4 regions of the Pararhizobium sp. LjRoot255 genome follow, and region 2 is predicted to be linked to each of the others. Evidence: predicted binding sites of a transcription regulator. Region 2 holds the regulator's gene; each other region holds the start of a gene.
The links. The regulator PhoB, encoded in region 2, activates phosphate uptake and scavenging genes when phosphate is short. The targets are predictions, from matches to a motif close to TGTCATNNANCTGTCAT.
Positions count from the first base shown of each region.

Region 1: the regulator PhoB is predicted to act here: its motif matches at 3,138-3,154, upstream of ACSQ2W_RS08030 (DUF2794 domain-containing protein).
Region 3: the regulator PhoB is predicted to act here: its motif matches at 2,516-2,532, upstream of ACSQ2W_RS23010 (DUF47 family protein).
Region 4: the regulator PhoB is predicted to act here: its motif matches at 1,222-1,238, upstream of ACSQ2W_RS01385 (PhoX family protein).

Region 1 covers NZ_CAXUPQ020000001.1:1,629,576-1,633,903, forward strand. Annotated here, with positions in the region: gene acnA (aconitate hydratase AcnA) at 1-1,846, shown strand, start outside; gene ACSQ2W_RS08025 (DUF1223 domain-containing protein) at 2,060-2,779, shown strand; gene ACSQ2W_RS08030 (DUF2794 domain-containing protein) at 3,174-3,581, shown strand; gene ACSQ2W_RS08035 (N-acetyltransferase family protein) at 3,583-4,140, opposite strand; gene ACSQ2W_RS08040 (Bax inhibitor-1/YccA family protein) at 4,278-4,328, opposite strand, start outside.
Region 2 covers NZ_CAXUPQ020000001.1:1,038,306-1,042,633, forward strand. Annotated here, with positions in the region: gene ACSQ2W_RS05150 (aspartate aminotransferase family protein) at 1-1,156, opposite strand, end outside; gene ACSQ2W_RS05155 (GcrA family cell cycle regulator) at 1,583-2,107, shown strand; gene phoB (phosphate regulon transcriptional regulator PhoB) at 2,173-2,856, opposite strand; gene phoU (phosphate signaling complex protein PhoU) at 2,974-3,684, opposite strand; gene pstB (phosphate ABC transporter ATP-binding protein PstB) at 3,763-4,328, opposite strand, start outside.
Region 3 covers NZ_CAXUPQ020000002.1:832,463-836,790, reverse strand. Annotated here, with positions in the region: gene ACSQ2W_RS23025 (MFS transporter) at 50-1,258, shown strand; partial or broken gene ACSQ2W_RS23020 (tRNA (N6-threonylcarbamoyladenosine(37)-N6)-methyltransferase TrmO) at 1,364-1,642, shown strand; gene ACSQ2W_RS23015 (NUDIX hydrolase) at 1,870-2,379, opposite strand; gene ACSQ2W_RS23010 (DUF47 family protein) at 2,561-3,202, shown strand; gene ACSQ2W_RS23005 (anion permease) at 3,202-4,206, shown strand.
Region 4 covers NZ_CAXUPQ020000001.1:266,356-270,683, reverse strand. Annotated here, with positions in the region: gene ACSQ2W_RS01385 (PhoX family protein) at 1-1,155, opposite strand, end outside; gene ACSQ2W_RS01380 (DUF2339 domain-containing protein) at 1,341-4,193, shown strand; gene ACSQ2W_RS01375 (HD domain-containing protein) at 4,233-4,328, shown strand, end outside.

The sequences.
Region 1 (4,328 bases), 590 kb from region 2:
CGTCGTTTCGAAGTTCGTCGAATTCTTCGGTTCCGGCCTCGACAACATGACGCTCGCCGACCGCGCGACGATCGGCAACATGGGTCCGGAATATGGCGCGACCTGCGGCTTCTTCCCGGTCGATTCCGAAACCATCAACTACCTCACCATGTCCGGCCGTGAAGAACAGCGCATCGCGCTGGTCGAAGCCTATTCCAAGGCGCAAGGCATGTGGCGCGAAGGTGACGGCGCTGACCTCGTCTTCACCGATACGCTCGACCTCGACCTCGGCGACGTGGTTCCCGCCATGGCCGGCCCGAAGCGTCCGGAAGGCCGCATCCCGCTCGAAAACATCGCGTCAGGCTTCGCAGGTTCGCTTGAGAGCGACTACAAGAAACCCGGTCAGCTTTCCACCCGCTATCCGGTCGAAGGCATGGACTACGATATCGGCCACGGTGACGTGGCGATCGCGGCCATCACCTCCTGCACCAATACGTCCAACCCGTCCGTGCTCATCGCGGCCGGCCTTCTTGCCCGCAACGCCGTTGCCAAGGGCCTGAAGACCAAGCCGTGGGTCAAGACCTCGCTCGCGCCTGGAAGCCAAGTGGTCGGCGAGTACCTTGCCAAGTCCGGCCTGCAGGCCGACCTCGACAAGCTCGGCTTCAATCTCGTCGGCTTCGGTTGCACGACCTGCATCGGCAATTCCGGCCCGCTGCCGGCGCCGATCTCGAAGACGATCAACGAGAAGGGCCTGATCATGTCCGGCGTTCTCTCGGGCAACCGCAACTTCGAAGGCCGCATATCGCCGGACGTCCAGGCCAACTACCTCGCCTCGCCGCCATTGGTCGTTGCCTATGCGCTCGCCGGCACCGTGCAGAAGGACCTGACGACCGAGCCGCTTGGAACGGGCAGCGATGGCCAGCCGGTCTATCTCAAGGATATCTGGCCGACCTCGCAGGAAATCCAGGAATTCATCCTGAAATACGTCACCCGCGCGCTCTACGCATCGAAATATGCCGACGTGTTCAAGGGCGACGAGAACTGGCAGGCGGTTCAGGTTCCGGCAGGCCAGACCTATGCATGGGACGACAACTCGACCTATGTGCAGAACCCGCCCTATTTTGTCGGCATGGGCAAGACCGGCTCGGGCATCTCCGACATCAAGGGCGCCCGCGTCCTCGGCCTGTTCGGCGACAAGATCACCACCGACCACATCTCGCCGGCCGGTTCGATCAAGGCCGCTTCGCCGGCTGGTGCATACCTCATCGATCATGGCGTCGGCGTTGCCGACTTCAACCAGTACGGCACGCGCCGCGGCAACCATGAAGTGATGATGCGCGGCACATTCGCCAATATCCGCATCCGCAACCACATGATGGGACCGAACGGCAAGGAAGGCGGCTATACGATCCACTATCCTTCGAAGGAAGAGATGTCGATCTACGACGCGGCCATGCAGTACAAGGCCGAGGGCGTTCCGCTCGTCATCTTCGCCGGTGTCGAATACGGCAACGGCTCCTCGCGCGACTGGGCGGCCAAGGGCACCAACCTGCTCGGCGTCAAGGCCGTGATCGCCCAGTCGTTCGAGCGTATCCACCGCTCCAACCTCGTCGGCATGGGCATCGTGCCCTTCGTCTTCGAGCAGGGCACGACCTGGGAATCACTCGACCTCAAGGGCGACGAGCTTGTCACCATCGACAATCTCACCAATGTCCAGCCGCGCGAGAAGCGGGTGGCAAACATCACCTACAGCGACGGCTCGGTGAAGCAAGTTCCACTGATCTGCCGTATCGATACGCTCGATGAGGTGACCTACATGAACAATGGCGGCATCCTGCAGACCGTTCTGCGCGATCTCGCTGCCTGATCACTCCGGGTGAAAACAGGGGCCGGGGCTGCAAAAGTCCCGGCCTTTTTGCGTTCTGGCGCGCTAAAGATCTGCGATGCCGCGCGGCTCACTCCAACGTGACTTTCTGTTGAAAGACGAGCGGCGTATGAAAAGGCTTCCAATTGCTTCGCAGCTCCCCCGTGTCCTTGAATGGAACTCCCGATGCCTGGATCACTTCACCTTCGCCGCATCATGCTCGCCTGCGGCCTTGGCGTTATGGCACTGCCTGTCGCCGCCGGCGAACCGGCAGGTGTCGTCGAACTGTTCACCAGCCAAGGCTGTTCCTCCTGCCCGCCGGCGGATGCGGCCCTGAAGAAACTCATCAACGACGGCAAGGTCGTCGCACTTTCCTATCATGTCGATTACTGGAACTATCTCGGCTGGGCCGACACGCTCGCCACCAAGGACAACACCGCCCGGCAATATGCCTATGCCCGGATGCTGGGCCGCAGCGGCGTCTATACGCCCCAGGCAATCCTCAACGGGCGTGACCACATCAACGGCGCTGATCTCGATGGCATCAACCGGCGGCTGGCGGAAATGAGCGTCAAAGGCAAGGGCTTGGCCGTTCCGGTCAACGCGGTGGTGCGCAAGGATGAGGTCGACATCAACGTCGGCGCCGGTAATGGCAAGGCCAATGTCGTCGTCGTCTATTTCAACCGCGAACAGCTGGTGGACGTCACCAAGGGCGAAAACAGCGGCAAGCGAATCTCCTACTGGCACTCCGTTCGCGATATCCAGACGATCGGCATGTGGGACGGCAAACCGGCCAGTTTCGTGCTGCCGGCCTCGATCCTCAACGAGGGCGAAAACGGCGGCTGTGCCGTGCTCTTGCAGAAGATGAAGGATAATGAAACGCCTGGTGCGATCCTCGGCGCGACGACCGTCATGGCGGACAGCGCCGCCAACTGACTTTGCAAAATTATGGTTCGGCCCGGCAGCATCGAGGGGCTGGGGCTGAGGGTTCGAAGATACCGGACCGAACCGGCCAAATTTCTTGGCAACGGACGCTGCCAGGAAACATGACGTTTGGAGTGGCCGCGCCCGATGGGCGCTAGATGGCCAACCACCCCAAGACTGCTTCCGCTCGAAGAACGCATTCCTCGAACGACATGCAGACCGGACACTTCGGAGGACTCCCCTAATGTCGGCGAGCGCGAGTGTCGTTGCGAATTGGGGCACGGTTTTGGCTGAAATGCGGCACACTGAAGAAAGTCTCTGGCAATCGGAAGCGGCTTGCGACTTGCATTTCAGCGAAGGTCAGGCAAACTGTAACCGTCCTGTCACAATTAAAGCCGGGGTACAGATGACCGATCAGCCGGATTTGCCGCAAGGCGAGACCCGTTCCGAAAGGCAGCCAACCTCCAATGTGGTTGTCCACCTGCACGAATACCGCAGCAGCAGCCAGGACCCGCCCCCCATCACCTTCCACCGCAGGGAACTCGACATGATCCTCAGGGTTTACGGCCGGATGGTCGGCGACGGCGAGTGGCGCGACTATGCGATGGACCACCTGCGCGACAGGGCGGTCTTCTCCGTATTCAAGCGGTCGGGAGAAATGCCGCTGTTCCGGATCGAGAAAAACCCGAGACTCGCAGCAAAACAGGGCGCCTACAGCGTCGTCAACACCCAGGGGATGATCCTGAAACGCGGCCATGACCTGCAGCAGGTCCTGAAAGTCTTCGACAAGATGCTGAAGCTCATCAAGACCTGATTCAGCCGCGATACAGCGTATCCGGATAGACGCCGGGCTCTGGATCGGTCGTCAGCCCCTCGCCGAGCGGCAGTTGCATGATGATCGTATCGAGCCAGCGGCCGTGCTTGAAGCCGGTCGCCTTCATCAATCCGCCATGTTCGAAACCGGCCGCGCGGTGCACCGTCACCGACGCCGGATGCGCGCCGCCGATGACGGCGACCATCTGCCGAAAACCGAGCTGCGTGCAGCGGCTGATGAGTTCGGCCAGCAGAGCTTTGCCCACGCCCTGTCCCCTCGCCTCCGGCGCTAGATAGATCGAATCCTCGACCAGGAAGCGATAGGCCGGCCGTGTCCGGAATGCCGAGGCATAGGCATAACCAAGCAGACGGCCATCGGGAGCGACCGCGGCGATATAAGGATAACCATTGTTGACGATCGCTGAAAACCGCGACGCCATTTCCGCTTCGGCCGGAGGGGTTATCTCATAGGAGGCAACGCCGTTGAGGACCGATTCCCGGTAAATATCGGTGATGGCCGGAATGTCGGCAAGGGTGGCATCGCGCAGGGTGAAAGACATGGGCAAGGCCTGATTGGATGGAGGTAACGTGTTCTCTCTCATACCGGGATGCGGCGATCAAGCAAGCCTCAAACTGCGCAGATCAGGCAACAAAAAAGGCGGCCGAAGCCGCCTCTTTCGATTGTCTGCCGTTCCGGTTATTCGCGATTTCCAAGGAAACGCAGCATGAACAGGAACAGGTTGATGAA
Region 2 (4,328 bases):
CCCGCTCGAGCCGCGCCAAGCCTTCGCGAGCTTCCTCGGCCGTCGTTACCAGCGGCGGCAGCAGGCGGATGACGTTTTCACCCGCAGGCACGGCCAGAAGCCGCTCGGCGCGGATCGCCTTGAGCAGGTCTGCGGACGGTACCTTGGCCTTTATGCCGAGCATCAGGCCCTCGCCGCGAATTTCCTCGATGACATCGGGGAAACGATCGGCAAGCGAAGCGAGGCCCTGGCGGAAAACCAGCGCCACATCGCGGACATGCTGCAGGAAACCATCAGCCAATACAACATCGAGAACCGCGTTGCCGACAGCCATTGCCAGCGGGTTGCCGCCATAGGTCGATCCATGCGTTCCGGCGACCATGCCGGAAGCCGCATCCGCTGTCGCAAGGCAGGCGCCGAGCGGGAAACCGCCGCCGATCCCCTTGGCGACCGCCATGATATCGGGCGTGAGACCTGCCCATTCATAGGCAAACAGCTTGCCGGTCCGGCCGATGCCGCACTGGACCTCATCGAGGATCAGAAGCAGGCCGTATTCGTCGCACAGCGAGCGCACTTCCTGCAGGAATTCCTTCGGTACCGTGCGGATGCCACCCTCGCCCTGGATCGGCTCGATCAGGATCGCGGCGGTTTCCTCCGTGATGGCCGCTTTCAGCGCCGTCATGTCGTTGAACGGAACCTGATAGAAACCCGGGGCCTTCGGACCGAAACCCTCGAGATACTTTGCCTGACCGCCGGCCGCGATGGTCGCCAGCGTCCGGCCGTGAAAGGCGCCTTCGAAGGTAATGATGTGGAACTTTTCCGGATGCCCCTTGGAGAAGTGATAGCGCCGCGCGGTCTTGATCGCGCATTCCAGTGCTTCCGCACCCGAATTGGTGAAGAATACCTTGTCGGCAAAGGTGGCTTCAGTCAGCCGGCGGCTCAGGCTTTCCTGTCCGGGGACCTCATAGAGATTGGAGAGGTGCCAGACCTTGTCCGCCTGCTCCTTCAGCGCCGAAACGAGGTGCGGATGGGCATGGCCGAGCGAATTGACCGCGACACCGGCGGCAAAATCGAGATAGCGCGTGCCATCCTCCGCAACCAGCCAGACGCCTTCGCCGCGCTCGAACCGCAAGGGGGCGCGGGCATATGTGTCATAAAGCGGCGTGGCATCGGCCATGGCGCATGTCTCCTCAATCATCACGGTGATTGTTTCGGCTCAGCTCGGACTGAGGTCAGCCCTTAAAAAATCAAAATGCCGCCTCGCGGCGGCAAAATCACTATCTTCATTTCGCACCGCAATGTCAACAAAAGCCGGTAATTTGCGGCAATTCACGCCGCCAGCGCGACATCGATTTTTTTGACCGTACGCTCTTGCAAAAATGCCACGCATGCCAAGCAAGTTGGGGAAAACTCGAAAATCGATTCGCTCGGATTCCGGGGACTCTTGTCAGCGAGTCCCCCTACCTCTACCTTAACAATTAATTACTAGAACGCATGCGGCGGACCTAGTCACCAAAAGAGTTATCGCGTTTCAGCCTCGGAGTTCGTCCGGGGTACGGTGGAGGATTCGACCATCACCAACGCTGTGAATGGAGAAAAGACCATGAACTGGACTGACGAGCGGGTCGAGAAACTCAAGAAGTTGTGGTCAGAAGGATTGAGCGCGAGCCAGATCGCCGCGCAGCTCGGCGGCGTCAGCCGAAACGCGGTCATCGGCAAGGTGCACCGGCTTTGCCTGCCCGGCCGTGCCAAGGCCGGCGGCAGCACGGCAACCACCGCCCGCGCCAAGCGTCCGGCGACATCCGCACCGCGCGCGCCGAACTACGCTGCGCGCGTCACCACCCGCACCGTGACACGCACCACGGGCGCCACCGTCATGAAGGAACAGGTGGAAATCGACGCCATCGAGGACCAGGACGTCGCACCGGTCGGCAACGTGGTCGTGCCGATGTCCCGCCGCCTGGTGCTGACGCAGCTCACGGACCGCACCTGCAAGTGGCCGATCGGCGATCCTATGAAGGAAGAGTTCCATTTCTGCGGCAATGACTCGCCGGATACATCGCCCTACTGCACCTTCCACGCAAAGCTGGCTTACCAGCCCTCTGGCGAGCGCCGCCGGGCTCGCTGAGACGCCGCGAACAACTGAACATGAAAAAGGGGCCGGCCCCATTTTCATGTTTCACTCATATGCGGTCAGCTTTCCAGGGAATAGCCGGCGCCGCGCACGGTGCGGATCACATCCTGCATGTTGGAGAAGTTCAGCGCCTTGCGCAGGCGGCCGACATGAACGTCGACCGTGCGCTCGTCGACATAGATGTCGTGGCCCCAGACGCCATCCAGCAGCTGCGAGCGCGAAAAGACGCGGCCGGGCGAGGCCATGAAGAATTCCAGGAGCCGGAACTCCGTCGGCCCGAGGCGGACCTCGCGGGTCTTGCGGTGAACGCGGTGGGTTTCACGGTCAAGCTCGATATCGCCGCATTTCAGCAGCGTCGACAGCACTTCCGGCTTCGCGCGCCGCAGCATCGCCTTCACCCGCGCCATCAGCTCCGGCGTCGAGAACGGCTTGACCACATAGTCGTCAGCGCCCGTGGCAAGCCCGCGGACCCGCTCGCTCTCTTCACCGCGCGCCGTCAGCATGATGATCGGCAGGCGCTCGGTTTCGGAGCGTTGACGAAGCCTGCGGCACAACTCGATGCCGGAGACGCCCGGCAGCATCCAATCGAGGATCAGGAGATCCGGCAGGCGCTCCTGCAGCCGGATTTCCGCTTCGTCGCCGCGGTTGATCGTATCGACTTCAAAGCCTTCGGCCTCAAGATTGTAACGCAGGAGAACGCTGAGCGCCTCCTCGTCTTCGACAACGGCAATTCTTGGCAGCATGCGGTCTCAACTCCTTGACGCCTTGCCCTCATTGCAAGGGCTCGTCCGGCGGCCCGAAAGCCGTCGGGCAGTCAAATGCCTAGATTTCACTTACCTATTTCCGATCCGGCGCGGCGATCAGTTGCCGATCGCGCCGACGGTGTTGGCGGTATCGTCCTTCGGACGTTCCCCGACAGGCTGGGAGCCGGTCGCCATGTAATAGATCGTTTCGGCGACATTTGTCGCATGGTCGCCGATGCGTTCGATATTCTTGGCGCAGAACAGAAGATGCGTGCACGGCGTGATGTTGCGCGGATCTTCCATCATGTAGGTCAGGAGCTCGCGAAACAGCGACGTGTAGATCGCATCGATTTCGTTGTCCCGCTCACGGATGCTGTTGGCCTTTTCCGGCGACCGCGACGCATAGACGTCGAGCACTTCCTTCAGCTGCATCAGCGCGAGTTCGGCCAGGTGCTCCAGCCCGCGAGCCAGCTGCCGCGGCAAGCTGGCGCTCGAAACGGCGATCACCCGCTTGGCCGTGTTCTTCCCGAGATCGCCGACACGCTCAAGATCGGCAGCAATACGGATGGAGCCCATCAGTTCGCGCAGGTCGGATGCGACCGGCTGGCGTCTTGCGATGGTGACGATCACCTTCTCGCCGATCTGGCGTTCGGCCTCATCCATGATGGCGTCGTCGGAGATGACCTTCTGGGCGAGCGCCAGGTCGGCATTGACCAGTGCCCGCACGGATTCGGCGACCATCTGCTCGGCAAGGCCGCCCATCTCGGAGATGCGCCGGTTCAGGTATTTGAGATCTTCGTCATAGACGGAAGCAATGTGCGTGGACATGATCGTTTTTCCTTGTGTTCATGGTCCCGGTTCCAAGCGCGCCGCGCTCGCCACATGGGAAAGCGGCAAGGCATGGCGTCAGCCGAAGCGGCCCATGATGTAATCCTGGGTGCGCTGGTCATCCGGATTGGTGAACATCTTGTCGGTGTCGTTTTCCTCGACGAGATTGCCGAGATGGAACATGGCGGTGCGCTGCGAAACGCGCGCTGCCTGCTGCATCGAGTGGGTAACGATGACGATGGTGAAGTTGGTGCGCAGTTCGTGAATCAGTTCCTCGACCTTGGCGGTCGCAATCGGGTCCAGAGCCGAGCAGGGTTCGTCCATCAGGATCACTTCCGGGCTGACGGCGACGGCGCGCGCAATGCACAGACGCTGCTGCTGACCGCCGGAGAGACCGGTGCCCGGCTCATGCAGACGATCCTTCACCTCGTTCCACAGACCTGCCTTATGCAGGCTGGTTTCGACGATCTGGTCGAATTCGGCCTTGGAGCGCGCCAGGCCATGGATTTTCGGGCCATAGGAAACATTCTCGTAGATCGACTTCGGGAACGGGTTCGGCTTCTGGAACACCATGCCGACGCGTGCCCGCAGTTCGACCACGTCGATGGTCGGATCGTAGATATCCTCCTCGTCGAGCGTGATCT
Region 3 (4,328 bases), on a different contig from region 2:
TTTCCCTTACATCCGCTCTATGGCGGATGCCCCCGTTAAAGATTGTCCCATGTTTCATTCCCTGCGCCAGATTCGCGCCCAACCGCAATTATTGCTCCTTGCCATCATGATCTTCGTTCAGGGTTCTGCCTATGGCTCGACCCTGCCTTATCTGTCGATAACGGCAATCCGCGAACTGGGCATGAGCGATCAGGACTATTCGATGCTCGTTTTCGTGACGTCGGTGTCAGCGGTCACCATCAGCGTCTCGCTCGGCATTCTCTCCGACCTGATCGGCGACCGGCGCAGGATCATGATCGCAATGGCGCTCATGGGCGTCGCCGGCTATGGCGCCATCTTCCTCTTTCCCTCGGTTCCGGTGTTCGTCCTCGCCACGGCATTCGTGATCCCGTTCTTCCAGTCCGTCAGCTCACTGATCTTCGTGGGTGTTCGCGCTGAAACGGCCGATCTTCCGAGCCGGGACGCTGCCGCGATCAATGCCACCGTCCGGGCTTTCATGTCCGCCTCCTGGGTGGTCATGCCGGCCGCGATGGGACTGGCTTTCGCCAGCTCGGCGAGCATGATGGGCGCCTGGGGCATTGCCGGGCTCTGCGCGCTCTCGGTCTTTCTCTGCTCCACTTTCCTGCTGGCAAAGCCGACCAGCAATGCGATCCCGGCAAAATCGCAAACCGGCTTCTTCTCCGCGCTCGGCGAACTTGCGGCACCGATCATGCTGACCCGGATGATTTCCATGGCCGCACTGACCGGCACGATCCGGCTTTCCAGCACGCTTTGGCCGCTGATCCTTATCATCAATCTCGGCGGCAAGACTGCCGACGTCGGCATTATCGCCGGGCTGATCGCCTTTCTCGAAATCCCATTCATGCTGATCTGGGCCAATCTGCTGAAACGCGTCAATATTCTCATGACCCTGATTGTCGCGGGTCTGGTCTATGCCGGTTTTATGGCTGCTCTATCTTTCGCCACGGCGCCTTGGCAAATCTACGCCTTGATCATGCCTGCGGCAGCGGGTGCTGCGGCATTGCTATCCATGCCGCTGACCTATTTCCAGGATCTCTTTCCCGGCCGGCCGGGCCTCGGCACATCGTTCAACCCGATCAATTCCTTTCTGGGAAATGGATTGACGGCGCTGACGTTTGCCATCGGCGCGCATTACCTGGGCTATTCGGGCACGGCCTGGCTCGGCGTGCTGATGGCGTTGGCCGGTATTCTCGGCCTTATCCTGCTTGAAAAACGCCGGCCGGCCGTGGCAACCTGAGGCGCTCAAACAGCTCTATAACATCGACGTGGTCGGCTCGATCGAAGGCAGCGAAGCGCGGCTTTGCGCCCCGCGTTTCAGTTCAACAACAGATGGGATAAACCGATGGTCCGTGAGAATGAGATCCGAGAAAACGAGGTCGTCTTCGATCCGCCGCAGGCAACGGATGCCGGCCTGGTATTCATCGGCCGGGTCTCCACGCCCTGGACATCGCGGATGGAGACGCCAAGGCAGGGCAGACATGACGGCCCCATCTGCAGGATCGAAATCTTCGAGCCATGGTGCCGGAGCTGCGCGGTGTCGATGCCTTCGAGCGGCTGGAGGTTCCTCTATTGGCTCGACCGGTCCCGCCGTAACCTCGTTCTGCAACAAACGGATAGAAGTGCCCCTGAAATCCGGTACCCATGGCTGGGTCTACGTGAAGGCCTGAGCGGATCCCGGGATCACAGACCAATGCACCGGGGTTCTTCAAGCAGGACGACCCGGACGAGACGTGGACGCCGCAGCGGCCTGTATATAACAGCCGCTCAAGTCATTGACAGTTTCGAGAAAGCCGAGCTGGACGAACTCCTGCCATATCCCGATGTAGTAAAGGTTGCGATCGCCTAGGCTCACCTTGTCTTGTTTGTTTGCTCCAACTTCAAGAACAGCCCGCGAAGCTCAGGCTCCCGCACACGCCGTGCAGCCTCGACACATGTGACCCATTCGAGAACCCTCTGCCCTCTTTCGCGGAACGTCTCATCCATGCTTTCGATCTCCATAAGGTGGAGCTGAACGATACAGGGAACGCTCTGGCCGTTATCGAGGACTTTCAGGTAGGTGAAGTAGCCGAACGGTTTTTTTCTGATCTTGCCGCGCACGCCCGCCTCTTCCAATGCTTCGATGGCGGCCACCTGATGGGGCTTCTTTCCCTGTATCGGCCATCCCTTCGGCACGATCCAGCGAAGGCTTTCCCGCGATGTTACAAGAAGGACTGCGATGGTCCCGGAATCAGGATGTCGCTGGTAGCAAAGCGCGGCATATTGCTCACGAAACCGATCCTTGAACAGCACGTCAGAATGCCGCGCAAGCCGGCGCAGCAGTCCCTCTTTTCGCGACGCTTTATTGGGTGTCTGGCTCATCGCGACCAATATCTCTCACGCTCGCGATGCGGGGAATCGCCTGTTCGCTTGGAAAGCCTGCAAGCCATGTTCGTCAAGGGCGTTGTCCTCCTAACGCATGAATTCCGTGAATCGCCGGTAGCGGAGCTGGACATTTGTGACAGATTTGTGACAGATGCGGCAACCTTGGTCGGAGTTCGGAATGTTAGGACTTTTCAGAAGATTGCTTCCCCGGGAAGACCGGTTCTTTGATCTGTTCGACGCGCATGCTCGAACGGTTGTGAGTGCGGCGGACGCGCTGAACCAACTGCTTTCCGGCAATAATATCGATGAAAACTGCGAGCGCATCGTCACGCTGGAGGATGAGGCAGACGACATCACGCGCGATGTCCTGCTGGCCGTGCGCCGTAGCTTTATCACCCCGTTCGATCGCGGAGATATCAAGGACCTCATTCAGTCCATGGATGATGCGATCGATATGATGCACAAGACCGTAAAGACGATCCGGCTGTTTGAACAGACGAGTTTCGACCCACGCATGCAGGCGATGGGAGCCGCAATCCTCGAGGCAGCGCACCTCATCGCCGAGGCGATACCCCTTCTTGGCCGCATCAGTGTCAACGCGCCCCGCCTAAGCATGATCGCGGAAGAAATAACCCGTGTGGAAGGCCGGTCCGACGACCTGCACGAACAGGGGCTGAAAGATCTGTTTCACCGGCACGGCACGAACAATGCCATGGCTTATATTATCGGTAGCGAGCTCTACGGAAAACTCGAAAAGGTCCTTGATCGTTTCGAGGACGTTGCAAACGAGATCAGCGGCATCGTGATCGAGAACGTCTGATGGACGCCACTCTCGCCTTTCCGCTCCTCGTGGCGCTGATTGCGATCGCGCTGTTCTTCGATTTCCTCAACGGCCTGCACGACGCGGCCAACTCGATCGCTACCATTGTTTCAACCCGGGTCTTGCGACCGCAATACGCGGTTTTCTGGGCCGCCTTCTTCAATTTCATCGCTTTCCTCTTCTTCGGATTGCACGTGGCCGAGACGCTGGGCAAGGGCATCATCGATCCAGCGATCGTCAGCCCGCTCGTGATTTTTGCGGCCCTGATGGGCGCGATCATCTGGAACATCGTCACCTGGGTGTTCGGAATCCCGTCGAGTTCGTCGCACGCGCTCATCGGCGGGCTCGTCGGGGCCGGTCTCGCCAAGACCGGATTTTCCTCGATTGTCTGGACAGGCCTCCTGAAAACCGTCGGCGCCATCTTTATGTCGCCGGCCATCGGCTTCCTGCTGGCGCTGACGCTGATCCTTGCCGTCTCCTGGCTGTTCGTGCGCCAGACGCCGTTCGCCGTCGATCGCACCTTTCGCGTCCTGCAGTTCGCCTCGGCCTCGCTCTATTCGCTCGGCCACGGCGGCAACGACGCACAGAAGACCATGGGCATCATCGCCGTCCTGCTCTTTTCGCAAGGCTATCTTGGGAGCGAATTCCACGTTCCGTTCTGGGTCGTCATCTCCTGTCAGGCAGCGATCGCCCTCGGCACGCTCTTCGGCGGCTGGAGAATCGTCCACACGATGGGCTCGAAGATCACGCGACTCAATCCAATGCAGGGTTTCTGCGCGGAGACGGGTGGCGCGATCACGCTGTTTGCCGCGACTTGGCTCGGCATTCCGGTTTCGACCACGCACACGATCACCGGCGCGATCATCGGCGTTGGCGCCGCGCGGCGCGTCTCGGCTGTGCGCTGGGGCCTCGCCGGCAACATCGTCATCGCCTGGATCGTCACCCTTCCGGCGGCCGCCATCATCGCCGCACTCTTTTATTATGTCGTCGGCTTTTTCGGCTAAGGCGATCGATAACCCTGCTCAGTCGGCGACAACGGTCGCGTCCTTGCGGGGGAGCTCGGTGTCGGGAACTCCCGCAGTTGCGCCAGGTCACGAACAGCGCCCGGCGCCAACCCGATCACCAC
Region 4 (4,328 bases), 770 kb from region 2:
GACATAGTCGAAACGCTCGTCGTCGCCGGAATAGAGCACGACGCGACCATCCTTGTTGACGATCGATTCGCAGCCTTCATGCTTGTAGCGGCCGGTCGCGGTGCGCTTCTTCGGCACCGAGTTCGGGTCCATGACGTCGACTTCGACGATCCAGCCGAAACGGTTGGCTTCGGTCGGCTCCTTTGAAACGTCAAAACGGTCGTAGAATTTCGACCATTCATAACTGCCGCCGGGCGCGCCGAGGCGCTTCAGCTGCTTGAACTCCGGATGGTCCTCGGCGATCTCGCCGCCGAAATAACCATTGAAGTTCTCTTCCGACATCAGATACGTGCCCCAGGCGGTGACGCCGCCGGCGCAATTGTTGATTGTGCCGAAGACCTGTTTGCCGGTCGGGTCGGACGGCGTCTTCACCCGCTCGTGGCCGGCAACCGGGCCGGAAAGCTGCATTTCGGTCTTGGCGGTGATGCGGCGATTGTACTTGCCGTCGAGCACCGGCTGCCATTTGCCATCGACCTTGCGGATTTCGACGATCGTGCCGCCATGCGCGGCCATTTCGATATCGACCAGCTCTTTGGTGTATTCGCCGAGCTGGACCTTCTCGACTTCCTTGCCATCCTTCGTTTCCTTCACGATGGACGTGAACTTCGGAAACATGATTTCGGCATTGGTGTATTCGTGGTTGACGACGAGCAGGCCATGATCGGGATTTCCCTCAAGCGGAATGAACCCGACATAGTCATTGTTGTAGCCGAACAGTTTTTCCTGCGCCGCGGCCGTCTGGTTCAGCGGATCGAAATCCGGGCTGTCGGCAAACAGCTTGTCGCCCCAGCGCAGGAGGATATTGGCGTCATAGCCTTCGGCGACGTGATGGGTTTCATCGACGCCGGCCTCGATCTCGGTGAAATCGAAACCGGACAGGCGGCCGTTGGCGCGTGCATCCTCTGCCGTCAGGATCGCGAGCGGGCTTACGGTGGTAGAGATCGCGGCCACGGCAAGCGAACCGGCCATGAACGACCGGCGCGAAAAGCGGCGGTTGATGATGTCGCCCATGGTCGGGTTGGTGGAACAGTTCTGGCCGATGTCTTCGAGCGCTTCGCGCCGGTCGGTCAGCGTCTCGATTTCGGGTGCGGTTGTCGGGGCAGCAACGTGATCCATGGTTCATTCTCCTCTTTGTCCGGAAACTGCGCAGAGGCGCATCGAAACATGCATAGCCGCCGGACAATGACAGGTTCGCGACAATCTGGCGAAGAGATTGCTTTCTTCAACCGTCCTGGATTTTGACTGCGGGTGAAAAGCTGTATGGTCGGTGCCGTTGCGCCGCACCGGCCTGAGGGGAAAACATGATCGAAGTCATTGCTTTCGTTGCCTTTGGCATCGCGTTGGCGGCGCTTCTCAACGGACGCAAGACGGCCGAGCGGCTGGAGACGGAGATTGCGGCACTCAAGGAAGAGTTGAAACGGATCGAGGAACTGCGGCCCGCTGTTTCAGCCGCTGCGGGGACGGAGAGCGCCGCGCAATCCGAACCGGCGGAACGCCCCAGGCAAGCGGTTCGGACCGCAACCGTGGAGCGGAAGCGCCTCGCCGAAATCAGCAAGGGCGACGCGATCTTCGGCGGGCCGCCGCCCAGCCAGGATATCGTCGAAAAGGCGTCGCGCGGTGAGCCGGTGGCGGCGAGATCCGCACCAGCGTCCGTGATCGACGCGGTCGCACCACGACCGAAGGAAAGCCTCGAAAGCCGCCTTGGTGCGCGCTGGGCCGTTTGGGTCGGCGGCATCGCGCTGGCGCTTGGCGGCGTCTTCATGGTCAAATATTCGATCGACGCGGGTCTGCTCAGCCCCGCGGTGCGGCTGTTCATGGCGGCAATCTTCGGTCTCCTGCTGATCGGCATCGGGGAACTGGTCCGTCGCCGCGCCGTGCCGCTGGTCGCCGACACGTTCCAGAATGCGATGATCCCCGGCATCCTGACGGCAGCGGGCGCGGTGACCCTGTTCGGCGTCTGCTATGCCGCGCACGGCATCTACGGCTTCATCGGCCCGGCCGCTGCCTTCGCGCTGCTGGCGCTGGTGTCGCTCGCGACGGTCGGCCTTTCCCTGCTGCATGGCCAGGCGCTTGCCGGGCTCGGCCTTCTCGCCTCGCTCGTCACCCCGGCACTGGTGTCGTCCGAGAGCCCCAGCCCCTGGAGCCTGTTCGGCTTCCTTGCCATCGCCTGGAGTGCGACGCTGCTTGCGGCCCGTATTCGCCGCTGGGCGATTGTTCCCTCGCTCGCCAATATCGGCCTTTGCCTCTGGGCGCTCGCCTATATCGCCTCGGCAACGCCGTTCGCGACGCTGCCGGTGACACTGGTGATGCTGGTGATGATCGCCGGGGTCGGGCTTATCTGGCCGGGACGCATCGCTGGCGGCGATCTGCCGGAGGCGGTGGATGGTCAACGATCGGCGCTGCCGCGCACGTCGTGGGATCGTGTGATGGCGCCACCGTTGGCCGCTATTACGGTCACGACCGGCATCTCCACGCTTTTGACCGCGCTCGCCATGATCAGCCCAATCGCTGCGGCGTCCGATTATCCGGTCGCGGTGTTCTGTGTGGTCGTTTCCGCGCTAGCGGGGTTGGGCGCTCTGCGCGGTTACGCCGTCTATCCCGCCTTGTCTGCCGCCTTTACCGCGATCGCGGGCCTCTGGAGCATCACGGCGCTGAGCGGCCTCCTGACCTTCATCGATCCAGCTTTTCCCGGGGCCATTGCGACGATTGCCGTATCCGGACGAACCGCGATGCTCGCCAGCATGGCGCTCTCCTCTGTCTTCATCGCGCTCGGAGCCCTGGCAAACCGTCTGCATCTGACCGATCATCCGCCTCTCGCCACACTATGGGCGGCGATCATGGCGATCGTGCCATTCGCGCTCACCGGCATGTCGCTGCTGATGACCGGTAACCTGACCTTCGACCTGCCGCATGGATTGTTTTCGCTTGCCGCGGGCATTGTCCTGCTCGGTCTTGCCGAATGGCTGCCGCGCCGCGATGTGCCGCAGGAAAATATCGCTCTGCCGCAGATGTTTGTGGTCGCCGGATCGCTTGGCCTGTTCGTCATCGCGTTGCATGCGCTGACGGAAGGTCTTGCAACCACCACCCTGATCGCCTTCCTGGGGGGCGCCTATGTCGCGGCAACACGTCTGCGCGCTTGGCCGGCGTTGCCCTGGATGATGGTGGGTGCCGCGATTGTGGTGCTTGCCCGCATCGCCTGGGAACCGACCATTGTCGGGCCGCAGAGTCTTGGCACGACGCCGGTCTTCAACGCGCTGCTCGCCGGTTACGGTATCCCGGCGCTGCTTCTCGTCCTCTCCGCCTTTGAACTCAGGAATTGGCCTGACCTGCGCGCCCGAAACCTGCTGCAGGCGCTGGCGAGCCTGTTTGCGCTGCTGGCCGTCGCCATCTTGGTGCGCCACGCGATGAACGATGGCGTGCTCGACAGTTCGGTGCCAACACTGGCAGAACAGTCGATCTACACCCTGCTTGCGATCGGCGCCTCCGGCATCCTGATGACGTTCGACATGAAATCGCCGAGTCCTGTCTTCCGCTATGGCAGCATGGCGGCCGGCGTCCTGTCGATGCTCTCGATCCTTGGTGCGCATCTGCTCGGCCTCAATCCTTATTTCAGCGGCGAACTGCTCGGCTCCGTGCCGTTCTTCGACCTGCTGCTGATCGGTTATCTGTTGCCGGGACTGGGCTATGTAGGCCTTGCCTGGTATGCCCGCGGAAAACGGCCGATGCCCTATGTTACAGCGCTTGCGGTGACGGGCGCGGTCCTCGCCTTTTCCTGGGCCACGCTGTCCGTGCGCCGCTTCTGGCAAGGCGAAAGCATCGCCGATTGGAAAGGCTTCCTGCAGGGCGAGACCTATACCTATTCCGTCGTCTGGCTCGTTCTCGGCGTTCTGCTTCTAGCGCTCGGTTCGCGTTTCAACGCCAAGAGCATCCGCGTCGCCTCTGCGGTGCTGGTCTTCGTCGCGGTGCTGAAGGTCTTCCTGATCGACATGGCCAATCTCGAAGGCTTCCTGCGGGCGCTCTCGTTCATCGGCCTCGGCGGCGTGTTGATCGGCATCGGCCTGTTCTACCAGCGGATACTGTCCGGGAGGGTGAGCATTCCACCAGAGCCGAAAACGCCTGTGGACATCGACGCGGAACCGGGCCAAACAGCCTGATCGCTTCGATTCTCCTGTCTCCCCTCGGAGGGCTTTCGCATGGGCCACCTGTCTTCGCTTGCCGCTGCATTCGCGCCTCATGAAGCTCTCGCCGAACGGCTTCTGCCGCACGGCGCTTCCGCTGATGATGGCTCG